Regions from separate parts of the Hymenobacter jejuensis genome, predicted to be linked through region 1. Evidence: riboswitches for the same ligand, from Rfam matches in the RefSeq annotation. Region 1 holds a riboswitch; each other region holds the start of a gene.
The links. Region 1 has a riboswitch for S-adenosylmethionine ahead of FHG12_RS17670 (phosphoadenylyl-sulfate reductase). Riboswitches for the same ligand answer to the same signal wherever they lie in the genome.
Positions count from the first base shown of each region.

Region 1 (4,175 bases):
AGTACCAAGCAGGAACTATCTGATTCACTGCCCTTTGCCATGGAGCCGGTGGTATACAATTGGCGCATCAACCCGAAAGGCTCGTGGGGCACGCTGCACCAAGGCAATGAAGCGCTGATGCCAGAGCAGTATTACGCCATCCATGTGTCGCAATTGGTGAAGAAAGACCCAGAGACCATTTCTTACATCCGCCGGGCCGAAATTGACTTTTTCACCACGTATTGCGAGCAGAACAACCTGGCCTACCCGCTGCTGCGCACCATCGTCAGCAACCTGTTCAAGGTGTCGGACCCCACGGCACAGGGCAACCGCAGCGTCGAAAACGAGAAGGCCGACCGCATCAAGCGCGAAAATGGCTTCGACTACATTCAGCACGAAGACATCCGCGAGGAACTGCAAAAAGGTCGCATTGGCTTGTCGCGCAACCGCTTAGCCGCTGAAACTTCCATCGAAGACGTGCAGCCCACAGACATTACCCAACTATCTGACACACAAGAATATACTCAAGCTGGCGAAGCCGCAATTCGGGCCGGCAAAGTAGCCGTGATGAGCCTAGCCGCCGGCGTGGGCAGCCGTTGGACCAAAGGTGCGGGCGTGATCAAAGCGCTCAACCCGTTTGTGGAAATCAACGGCGTGCACCGCAGCTTTTTGGAGATTCATTTGGCCAAAACGCGGCGCGTGGCTGAGCACTACCAAACCGACATTCCGCACGTGGTAGCTACCAGCTACCTCACCCACGAGCCCATCCGTAAGCAGCTGGCGCACACCCGGAATTATGGTTACGGCGGCAAGGTTTTCCTGTCGGCAGGCCGCTCCATTGGGCAGCGTTTTGTGCCCACAGAGCGCGATTTGCGCTTTATGTGGGAAGAAATGCCGCAGGAAACGCTCGACGAAAACAAGCAGAAAGTCCGCGATGCCGTGCGCAGCAGCATGATCAACTGGGCCAAGGCGAAGGGCGAAGGCACCGACTACGTGGATAACATTGCCGCTCAGCGCTTTTCGCCGCTGGGGCACTGGTACGAGGTGTCCAATTTGCTGCGCAACGGTACGCTGGCTCAGCTCCTGCGCGAGCAGCCGCAGGTCGAAACCATCATGCTGCACAACATCGACACGCTGGGCGCGGATGTGCACGCGGCCGTGCTGGGCTACCATTTGGCTTCTGGCAATGCCCTAACTTTCGAAGTAGTGCCGCGCCGCATCGAAGACCGTGGTGGCGGATTGGCACGCGTCAATGGCCATGTTCGGCTGCTGGAAGGCCTCGCCCAGCCCCGCGAAGAAGACGAGTTGGCCCTAAGCTACTACAACTCCATGACCACCTGGATTCAGGTCGATCCGCTACTGAAGCTGTTTGGCCTGAGCCGCCAAGATGTGCAAAATGGCGACGAGGCACTGTTGGCCAAAGCCGTGCGCAGCGTGGCCCAGCGCATCCCCACGTACGTCACGATCAAAGATGTGAAATACCGCTGGGGCCACGGCCAGGAGGACATTTACCCCGTCGCGCAGATCGAAAAGCTGTGGAGCGATATGTCGGCCCTCCCCGACGTGAAATGCGGCTATGTGGTCGTGCCGCGCAGCCGCGGTCAGCAGATGAAGGATCCCGCCCAACTCGATTCGTGGGTAACGGATGGCAGCAAAGATTACGTCGTTTCGCTGGGCACTTTTGAATAATTTCTGCTCTAACATCTTGTAAAACAGCGTCCAAAAGCCTCGGTTTTTGGACGCTGTTTTGCTTTTCAAGCATTCCGATAGGATGAAATTGATGCTGTTTTTATAATAGCTGCGCTCATCGTTGCAACTTTTTTCAAAAATTTTCTTGCATCCTAAGCGATTATTTACCAACAAAACACCCACTGATCGCAAACGATTGATATTTAATTACAACATGTTGATTATCAATGTGTTATTTCATTTTATTTAATAGCTATTTTCTCGTGGATTCTTCACTGTAAAAGCCTTTTATGCTAAGCCCGAATCCTATACGCGTTTGTTTTTATCAAAAAGCTTAGTTTACATTTGCTGCATCAATTCTTTCTGATCAAAGAGTTGTTTTTATACAGAGGCGTGGAGAGACAGGCTCGACGAAGCGCCGGCAACCAACCGATACCCATCGGGAACGGTGCCAAGTCCTGATCATATAAAAACAAGTTACCGTGGCTACTGTCTCCAACCTCCGCGCCTACTTCGCCAACCTCGTTGCTGTACAGCATGGGTGTTGTTGCATGGCGCGCCCAGCCACCTGTATGGCTGCGGCTAGCATGGGTTGCTGAAGCGTAGTCCCCTTCTCTTTTCCCTTTCCTGCGGTTGCCTGATCAACGGTAACTCCCCCTCGCCGGCAGCCTTCCAGCACCGGGCTCTATCGTCACAGACATAGGCTACTCGGTTTGCGGCAGTCTGTGCGCCAGCCCCCTCTATTCTCTGCTTTTCCGTTCGGAAAAATCCTATTTCACTCCTCTCATGCAAGTAGCACTCGAAGGGCTGGTCGAAGACCTGCGCCACCGTTTGGCTGGGCAATCCGTGACGGACACGTTGGAGCTCATCGCCGACCATTTTCCTGATAAAGTCGCTTTCTCGACCTCCTTTGGCCTAGAAGACCAGATTCTTACCCACCTGATTTTCAGCCACAACCTGCCCATTCGGGTGTTTACGCTCGATACGGGCCGCAATTTCCAGGAGACCTATTCTACCTGGAACAAGACGCTATTGCGCTACCAAAAGCCCATTGAAGTATATGCGCCACAGCGCGAAAGCATCGAGCATTTGGTTCAGCAAAAAGGTCCCAATAGCTTCTACGAGAGCATCGAAGCCCGCAAAGAGTGCTGCCACATCCGCAAAGTCGAGCCGCTGGGCCGCGCCTTGGCCGGGCAGCGCGTGTGGCTGACCGGCATTCGGGCCGAGCAATCGCCGAACCGGCAAAACATGCACGCCGTGGAGTGGGATGCCGGGCACCAGCTCATCAAAGTACACCCGCTGTTCGACTGGACCTGGGACGAAGCCTGGGAGTACGTGCGCGAACACAGCATCCCATTCAACCCGCTGCACCAGCAAGGCTTCGTCAGCATTGGGTGCGCGCCCTGCACCCGCGCCATCAAGCCGGGCGAGGATTTTCGGGCCGGCCGCTGGTGGTGGGAAGAACAGGCCGCCAAAGAGTGCGGCCTGCACAGCACCGCCGCCCACGAAGGCCGCGACCCAGTAGTCGAAAAACTGCTTGCTTAAGCACCTGCCACCGTTATCTCATTCGCCAAATCGGCCCCTACCTGGGCAGACCCATAGTACTGATTATGAGTACAATTCATCTCGACTACTTAGACCGCCTCGAAGCAGAAGCCATTCACATTCTGCGGGAAGTAGCCGGCCAATTTGAACGACCCGCTCTGCTGTTTTCGGGCGGCAAAGATTCGATTGCCTTAACTCGCTTGGCCGAAAAAGCCTTCCGGCCGGGCAAGTTTCCGTTCCCGCTGGTGCACATCGACACGGGTCATAACTTCCCTGAGGTGCTGGCTTTCCGCGATCAGCTGGCCGCGAGCCTGGGCGAAAAATTGATCGTTCGCAGCGTGGAAGACACCATTAAGCAGCGCGGCCTGCGCGAGCCCGGCGGCAAGTTTCCGAGCCGTAATCCCTTGCAAACCTACACGTTGCTCGACGTGATCGAAGAGTTTGAGTTTGACGCCTGCATCGGCGGGGCGCGCCGCGACGAAGAAAAAGCGCGGGCGAAAGAGCGCATTTTCAGCGTACGCGACGAGTTCGGTCAGTGGGACCCGCGCCGGCAACGCCCGGAGCTCTGGAACATCTACAACGGCCGCATCCAGAAGGGCGAAAACGTGCGCGTGTTCCCCATTTCCAACTGGACCGAGTTGGACGTGTGGAATTATATCCAGCGCGAAAAAATCGAGCTGCCCAACATCTATTTCGCACACGAGCGCACGTGCGTAGTGCTGCCCAGCGGCCAATTGCTGGGCCTTACCGAGCACCTGCGCCTCGACGACACCGACGAAATCGTGAGCCGCCGCGTGCGCTTCCGTACCGTGGGCGACTCGACCTGCACCGCCGCCGTGGAAAGCGAAGCCGACACCGTGGACGACATCATCCTGGATTTGCTGCAAGCCAAAGTGAGCGAGCGCGGCGCCACCCGCCTCGACGACACCATCTCGGAAACCGGCATGGAAGATCGCAAGCGC
Region 1 is NZ_CP040896.1:4,301,050-4,305,224, reverse strand. Features, by position in the region: gene FHG12_RS17675 (UTP--glucose-1-phosphate uridylyltransferase) at 1-1,668, shown strand, start outside; SAM riboswitch class I at 2,047-2,141, shown strand; gene FHG12_RS17670 (phosphoadenylyl-sulfate reductase) at 2,455-3,213, shown strand; gene cysD (sulfate adenylyltransferase subunit CysD) at 3,279-4,175, shown strand, end outside.

Region 2 (4,175 bases), 150 kb from region 1:
CGGGCATCCAGAAGGTGCTCGACGACTTCCGGGCCGCGACGAAACGGTGTTTACAGGCGGGGTTTAAAGTCATTGAGATACATGCCGCCCACGGCTATCTGCTGCACGAGTTCTTTTCGCCCCTGAGCAACCAGCGCACCGACCAATACGGCGGCTCGTTTGAAAACCGCATCCGGTTGCTGCTGGAAGTCGTGGCAGCGGTGCGTGAAATATGGCCCACCGACCACCCGCTGTTCGTGCGCATCTCGGCCACCGACTGGACTGAAGGCGGCTGGTCCATCGAGGATTCCGTTGCGCTTGCCAACGTCTTGAAAACCAAAGATGTCGACTTGATCGATGCCTCTACCGGCGGCAACGTACCCAATGCCCGCATTCCGGTCGGCCCCGGCTACCAGGTGGAATTTGCCGCCCGCATCCGGCAGGAAACCGGCATCCCGACCGGAGCGGTTGGCATCATCACCGACGCCCAGCAAGCTGAAACCATCCTGGAGAACAACCAAGCCGATCTGATCATCATGGCCCGCGAGTTTCTGCGCGACCCGTATTTCCCGCTTCACGCGGCCCAGGAACTCGGCGCGGACGTGCCGTGGCCCGTGCAATACGAACGGGCCAAGCGCCATAAGTAACTGACTACAAATCACTTAACAACTTAAATCAGTCATCACTTCGCTAAACGTCCGTCCTTCTCCTGCTGTGCTCAGAAGGCTGGGCGTTTGTTTAATAGCGAGCAAACATATTTCTTGCGAGTCGCAGTAACAGCAAAAGCATCTTAGCCTCAGCGATAATTATTGCATTGAAGCTTCAAATCCTATTTCACATGGAAGAATTTTTATCTGCACCAGAAATTAAAAGAGTTAAATTTTTAGGGCTTTATCAAGCCTTAAGCGGCGCTTTAGGTATATTTATAACAATTTGGGCACTGGCTCAGACAGAAATAATCACTGGAATTGTTCTCGCAATGATCATTACAATGCTAAGTTTTTATTCTTTTTCTATTTATGCGGGCAAATTATTAATAAATGATAGATACGAAGGGCTTCTGATTTCAATGATCAATCAATCGATTCAGATTCTCAATCTTTCGTTTGCGGGAATGTCATATAAATTTGTATCAGGTTCGGCTTTCTTTATTAATCTAGATTTAACAAAAAGCTTATCAATAAAATTTGAATTTAATTTCCCTACTTTCCTTTTGAGTTATAATAGAAACTATGAATTATCTGTTTTCGGCGTAAATATTGTTGCGATTATTCTGCTGTTATCCCTTAATAAAATAAGAGAAGGAATAAAGGAAAAACGTCAGCTTCAAGTTGCTCAATCAGCTTTGTAATTTCCACAATACGGTCGAGCTTTAGGATTTCCTATTTGCATGGTAAGCTGTCGACGACCATCTTTGCAACCATAACGTCAAAACCCGGTTTTTTCGGGGATGCTTTATACAGAAGAAGGGAGAGATCAGGCTCTGTGAACTTCTAGCAACCTACCTTGAGCTAAGGTGCTAATTCCTGCCTAAAATTGTTTAGGAACTATAAACCAGCGCTTTACATGCAAACCCCAGCGGTTTTTTCAGTTGCCTCTCCCCTCGCCCGAACCCAACACGCGTTGTTCGGCGGAGACTTCTTCGTTCCTACAGCTTCCTGTTGCTGTTGTTGCTAACTCTGCCATTCCAGCGTCGGTTGGTGTAGCACAGGCTCCTCTTTACAATTGCTAAGCAGCACGGACTGAGCCTTTTGTGGCCCTTTGCCCCGCACAGGTTGCAGCCAAAACCAGCGCCCGACAAAACTTTCCCGCTGGGAATTTCCTTTTACTCCTTTCGATACGAATTCTTTTATTTATCTAACTAATTGACAATCAGTTAGTTAGATAAATACTCTCCTGTAATTTCTCAGATTACCAACTACCTATATGTCCACTTACTCTTCCGAAAAGCCGATTGGCATTTATTACGAGCATCCTGAGTGGTTTAAGCCGCTGTTTGCCGAGCTCGACCGTCGGGGCATTGCCTACGAAAAGATTGATGCCGCCTACCATATGTTCGACCCTTCCGAAGAGGAAAGCCGCTACAGCTTGGTGGTCAACCGGATGAGCTCGTCAGCTTACCTGCGCGATCATGGGCAGGGCATCTTCCATACGGCAGGCTTCATGACGCATCTCGAGCGGTTGGGCGTGCGCGTAATCAACGGAACGGTAGCGTCGAGCATCGAAACCAACAAGGCTCGCCAACTCTCGCTTTTGACGCAGCTGGGACTGAAATATCCCAAATCGCGGGTGGTAAACCACGTTTCGCGCATTCCGGATGCGGCGGCTGAGTTGCAGTTCCCGCTGGTAGTGAAGGTAAACATCGGCGGCAGCGGCGCGGGCATCATCCGCTTCGACACGCCGGAAGGCTTGCAGCAGGCCGTGGAAGCCGGCAGCATTGATCTGGGCATCGACCAAACGGCTCTGGTACAGGAGTTTGTGGCGCCGCGCGGCGGTCACATCACCCGTGTAGAAACCTTGGATGGCAAGTTCCTCTACGCCATGAAGGTGTTCACGACGGGTGAAAGCTTCAACCTCTGCCCTGCCGAAATCTGCCAGATTCCAGACGAGATCACCGAAGGCGACTTCTGCCTTACCGAAGCGCCCAAGAAAGGCATTCAGGTGGAAGCCACCACGCCGCCCGCCGAAGTAATTGAGGCCGTGGAGCGTTTGGTAGCCGCGGCTAAAATCGACGTGGGCGGCATCGAATACCTCGTAGACGACCGCAACGGCGACGTGCTGTTCTACGACATCAATGCCCTCTCCAACTTCGTAGCCGACGCCGTAAACGTGGTGGGTTTTGACCCGTACGCCCGCTTTGTGGACTACTTGGAGCAAGAACTGGCTAAGAAGTCGGAATCTCAACTCGCCACCCAAGAAGCTTAGAATCATGCAGTTCGGATATTGGCTTCCCATATTTGGCGGTTGGTTGCGCAACGTGCCCGACGAAGGCATGAGCACTTCCTGGGACTACGTGCGCCAGCTGGCCCAGCGCAGCGAAGAGTGGGGCTATAGCCTCACGCTCATCGCGGAGCTTTACTTAAACGACATCAAAGGCCAAGAGGCGCCGGCCCTGGAAGCCTGGTCGACGGCGGCAGCGCTGGCGGCGGTGACGAAGGAGTTGGAAATCATGGTGGCCGTGCGGCCTACTTTCCATAACCCCGCGTTGCTGGCCAAGCAAGCCGCCAACATCGACCTGATCGCGCCGGGTCGCTTGTCGCTGAACGTGGTGTCGTCGTGGTGGCGCGACGAGGCGACCAAGTACGGGCTGCACTTCGAGGAGCACGACGATCGCTATGCCCGCACCAAGGAGTGGCTCGACGTACTGACCGGCGTGTGGGAAAAAGACCATTTCACCTACGAAGGCAAGTACTACAACGTCACCGACAACGTACTGCAGCCCAAGCCGGCCAAAAAGCCTTTCCTGTACGCCGGTGGCGAATCGGAAGCGGCTAAAAACCTGATTACCACCCAGTGCGACGGGTACGTGATGCACGGCGACTCACCCGAGCAGATCGGCAAGCGCATCGCCGACATGCGCCGCCGCCGCGAGGAAAAAGGCTTGCCGCCCATGAAGTTTGGCGTGGCCGGCTACTCCATCGTGCGCAACTCGGAACAGGAAGTAAAGCAGGAACTCGACCGCATCACCAACGTGCAGGCTTCGGCGGCTGGCTACGGCAACTACCAGCAGTGGCTGGCGGGCACGCAACTAGAGCAGCAAGTGTCCTTGCAGGATTACTCGGTGTCGAACCGCGGCCTGCGCACCGGCCTTACCGGCACGCCCGCCCAAATCCAGGATCGCATCGCGGCCTTTGAAGAAGTGGGCGTTGATTTCTTCCTGCTCCAGACCAGCCCGCAACTGGAGGAAATGCAGCGGTTCTCGGAAGAGATTATCAATGTATTAGCTTAAGTATTTCATAATCAGATACTTACAAAAAAGCCCCGACTGCTATAGCAGTCGGGGCTTTTTTGTGGAGCTCGAATGGGGTAAGGTCATTCCGCCAAGCCGAAATTCTTCTGCGTCATCGCCAGATACGCTTCGTCGGTCATGTTGGCTTTGGCGCCCAGCACCTGTTGCGCATCGGCACCGGCGATGTAGCGCAATTGGCTCGAGCCGTCGGTGGCGGCGGTGTAGATTACTTCGGCGATCTGCTCGG
Region 2 is NZ_CP040896.1:4,454,604-4,458,778, reverse strand. Features, by position in the region: gene namA (NADPH dehydrogenase NamA) at 1-626, shown strand, start outside; gene FHG12_RS18325 (hypothetical protein) at 818-1,330, shown strand; SAM riboswitch class I at 1,432-1,535, shown strand; gene FHG12_RS18320 (ATP-grasp domain-containing protein) at 1,906-2,904, shown strand; gene FHG12_RS18315 (LLM class flavin-dependent oxidoreductase) at 2,909-3,928, shown strand; gene FHG12_RS18310 (SDR family oxidoreductase) at 4,012-4,175, opposite strand, start outside.
Region 2: linked by a shared signal. The riboswitch ahead of FHG12_RS18320 (ATP-grasp domain-containing protein) and the one ahead of FHG12_RS17670 (phosphoadenylyl-sulfate reductase) in region 1 are both predicted to bind S-adenosylmethionine.

Region 3 (4,175 bases), 860 kb from region 1:
CCCGGCCGCTTGGCTCAAGCAAGTCTACAACGAAAGCCGACTCGGTCAGATTTACCTCGTCCAGATCAACTGCTTTTGGAACCGTGATGCGCGTTATTATCGTCCTGGCGGCTGGCGCGGCACCCAGGCCCAGGACGGCGGCACACTCTTCACGCAGTTCAGCCACTTCATCGATTTGTTGTACTGGGTTTTTGGCGATGTTACCAACCTACAGGCTCGTTTTCGAGACTTCAACCATCAGGGCATCACGGAGTTTGAAGACAGTGGCCTCGTTACTTTTGACTTGGTGCGCGGAGGTTCGGGCACGCTTCAATACAGCACCGCGGTCTGGGACCGTAACCTCGAAAGCTCCATCACGGTGATTGCCGAGCACGGCAGCCTCAAAATCGGAGGGCAGTACCTGGATCAAGTCGAATATTGCCACCTACGCGACTACACGTTACCTGCGTTGCCCCCCACCAATCCGGCGAACGAATATGGGGCGTACAAAGGGAGCGCTGCCAACCACGCGCAAGTAATTGATAATGTGATAGATGTGATTCAGCATGGGGCCGCTGTTACAACCAATGCGCAGGAAGGCGCGAAAGTGGTAGAGATCATTGAGCGGATATATCGGTTGAGATAGTTTGGGCGAGTTCGGCGCTTGTTGCGGAAGTCGTGCCGGGGGAAAGAATAGATCGACCCCTGAATCTTTTAGCCAGAATAGATGTAAAGAATTGAGCCTGTAGGTTTTATTCTGCGTATCTATATACTATGACTTCCTACGAACAGCTAGCTTATGCGGAGCTGCGGACGTGGCAAGAACAGATGCAGCGACCGCCCTCATACCTCAACCGCTTCACGCGACGGGTACAGATGCGCCTTAATGCCTGGCTGCCTGAGCGCTTGCATGAAGCCATCACAGTCACTATCAAGCAGATGGTGCGCGGTGTGCTGTACGGCTCTTCGTACCTCACGCGCCGGCCCACTGCCGATGCCTCGCTGGAAGAGCGTGAAAAGTCGGTTCGCTGCCGCGTGCGATCCTACCGCAACACGGCTTCGGCCGAAGGAGCCGTAACAGGCGCGGGCGGCTTCCTGCTGGGGCTGGCCGATTTTCCGTTGCTGTTAGGCCTCAAAATCAAGCTGTTATTTGACGTGGCGTCGCTGTACGGATACGATGTGCGCGACTACACCGAACGCTTGTACTTACTGCATGTGTTTCAGCTGGCCTTTTCGAGCCAGCACACCCGCAACGAAGTGTACCACCGCGTAGTCAATTGGGAAGAGTATCGCCACCAGCTGCCCACCGATGTGCAAGCTTTTGACTGGCGCACTTTCCAGCAAGAGTATCGCGACTACATCGATCTGGCAAAGATGGCCCAGCTGATGCCCTTCATTGGGGCAGCAGTAGGAGCGGTAGCTAATTACCGCCTGATCGAGCAGCTTGGCGAAACCGCCATGAACTGCTTCCGCATGCGGCGCTTTCTCGAGTCGGATGCTGCTGTACCCGCCGAAAGGGCCGCCTGACAGATCGCATTTGGTAATGCAAAGTTGCGGTACGTACCTTTGCGGCATCAATTCTTTCCCCATCAAAGGATTGTTTTTATACCGAGGCGTGGAGAGACAGGCTCTATGAAACGCCGGCAACCCTCGGGCCATCCGAAACGGTGCCAAGTCCTGACCATATAAAAACAAGTTGCCGTGGCTTTTTCCAACAACCTTGCTGCCCCGTTCCTGTTGTGCGCTCGTACGGCTGCTGGCTCCGTTCTGATAACGGCTGATCGTGCCTGCTGCAGCTTCGCATTTGGTTGTTGTTGCTGATTGTTTTTCGGTACTGCCGCAGCTTGTGGCTCCTAATTGAGTCAGAACTTATATTCGTATATAAGACCTTGATAATCAAGTGCTTATATACGAATCAGTAAAGTGATTCTGGTATAGCCAAGCTGCGTAGTCCACAGCCTTTTTTCCCGTTTCTATCGTGATAAGCCGGCCGGTGGCCCGCCTTGTCCGAACCGTATTGTATGTTAAAAAAATCATTGGAACTTCTGCGGCAGGAAGCTGCCGAAACCGGCTCTCATACTCTCAAACGCAGCTTAGGTGGCCTCAACCTGATTGCCATCGGCATCGGGGTAATCATTGGGGCGGGGCTTTTTTCGCTCACCGGCATTGCAGCCGCCAACCACTCCGGACCGGCCGTCACGCTGTCGTTTGTGGTGGCGGCCATTGGCTGCGCCTTTTCGGCTTTGTGCTATGCCGAGTTTGCCTCTATGGTGCCCGTGGCGGGTTCTGCTTATACCTACGCGTATGCCACTCTGGGTGAGCTATTTGCCTGGATCATCGGCTGGGATTTGGTGCTCGAATACTCTGTGGGTGCCGCGACTGTGGCCATCAGCTGGTCGCAGTACTTGGTGCGCTTTCTGGCCAAATACGACCTTCACATGCCGGCGCAGCTCGTGCTTTCGCCCTTCGAAAAAGTTACGCTGGCCGACGGCTCGGTGGTGTCGGGTTTTATCAACTTGCCCGCCATCCTGATCGTGCTCTTCATCACGGCCATCATCATTCGTGGTACGCAAGGCTCGGCCGTTTACAACGGCATTGTGGTGGCCCTGAAGCTCTCAGTAGTGGCCGTGTTTATCGTGCTAGGCTGGCAGTACATCAACCCAGCCAACTACCATCCTTATATTCCGGCCAACACAGGCCACTTTGGCGAGTTTGGTTGGAGCGGCATTTTACGGGGTGCCGGGGTGGTGTTTTTCGTGTTTATCGGCTTCGACATCGTAGCCACCATGGCACAGGAAACGAAGAATCCGCAGCGCAACATGCCCATCGGCATCATCGGCTCGCTGGTGATCTGCACGATTTTGTTTGTGCTGTTCGGGCACGTCATGACGGGTCTGGCCAATTACACGGAGTTCAAAAACAGCGCGGCGCCGGTGGCCATTGCCATCGAAAAGACGCCTTATGCCTGGCTCAGCCAAGCCATCATTATCGCCATTCTGATTGGGTATACCTCCGTGATTCTGGTCGATTTGCTGGGCCAGTCGCGGGTGTTTTTTACCATGTCGCGCGATGGGCTGCTACCCGGCGTTTTCTCCCAGATTCATCCGCGCTTCCAGACGCCGCACAAGTCCAATCTGCTGCTGGGCGTGTTTATTAGCCTGTTTGCCGGGCTGGTGCCCATCAGTGTCGTCGGCGAAATGACGAGCATCGGCACGTTGCTGGCCTTTGTGATGGTGTGCATTGGCATCTTGATTTTGCGCAAGCGCGAGCCTAACACGCCGCGCCCGTTCCGCACGCCGTGGGTGCCGCTGGTGCCGATCTTGGGCATCCTAACCTGCTTAGTGATGATGCTGTCATTGCCCGCCGACACTTGGATTCGTCTGTTTGTGTGGCTGGCCATTGGATTAGCGATCTACTTCGGCTATGGCAAGAAAAACAGCAAGCTGCGGCAAGGCATTCAGGCTGAAGCGCAACCCGCCCCGCAAGAGGTTATTAGTTGATATGAAATTGCTTATAACAAAAGAGCCGGCGCATTGCGCCGGCTCTTTTGTTATAAGCAATTCAGGAGTAAAAACCAATTCCGCCGCTTGGCGCTGTGGCTGCTATGCTATTTTGGGGTATATAACAATTTGGCAATCAGGCCAGTCCAGCCGGTTTGGTGGCTGGCACCTAGGCCTTTGCCGTTGTCGCCGTGGAAGTACTCGTGGAACAGAAGGTAGTCGCGGAAATGCGGGTCCTTTTGCAGCAGCTTGTACTTGCCAAACGCGGGTCGTTGGCCTTTTTTATTGCGAACAAACAGCTTGGTCAGGCGTTCGGAGAGGGCCGCGGCGATTTCTTTAAGGGTGCTGAACTGCCCCGAGCCCGTCGGATATTCTACTTCGAAAGTATCGCCGTAGTAAAAATGGAAACGCTGTAACGACTCGATTATCAAGTAGTTAATCGGGAACCAGATGGGGCCGCGCCAGTTGGAGTTGCCGCCAAACAAATCCGAAACCGACTCGCCGGGGTCGTAGCGCACCGAGAAATCCATCTCGGGGGTTTCGTACACGTACGGATGCTCGAGGTGGTAGCGCGAGAGGGCGCGCACGCCGTATTCGGAGAGAAATTCGGACTCGTCGAGCATGCGGTGAAGGAGCTTTTTCATGCGGTGCCCGCGGAGCAGGGAAAGCAAGTGCCGCTCGCCCTTGCCCGGTTCC
Region 3 is NZ_CP040896.1:78,246-82,420, reverse strand. Features, by position in the region: gene FHG12_RS00250 (Gfo/Idh/MocA family protein) at 1-625, shown strand, start outside; gene FHG12_RS00245 (EcsC family protein) at 754-1,506, shown strand; SAM riboswitch class I at 1,580-1,671, shown strand; gene FHG12_RS00240 (amino acid permease) at 2,001-3,479, shown strand; gene FHG12_RS00235 (MGH1-like glycoside hydrolase domain-containing protein) at 3,587-4,175, opposite strand, start outside.
Region 3: linked by a shared signal. The riboswitch ahead of FHG12_RS00240 (amino acid permease) and the one ahead of FHG12_RS17670 (phosphoadenylyl-sulfate reductase) in region 1 are both predicted to bind S-adenosylmethionine.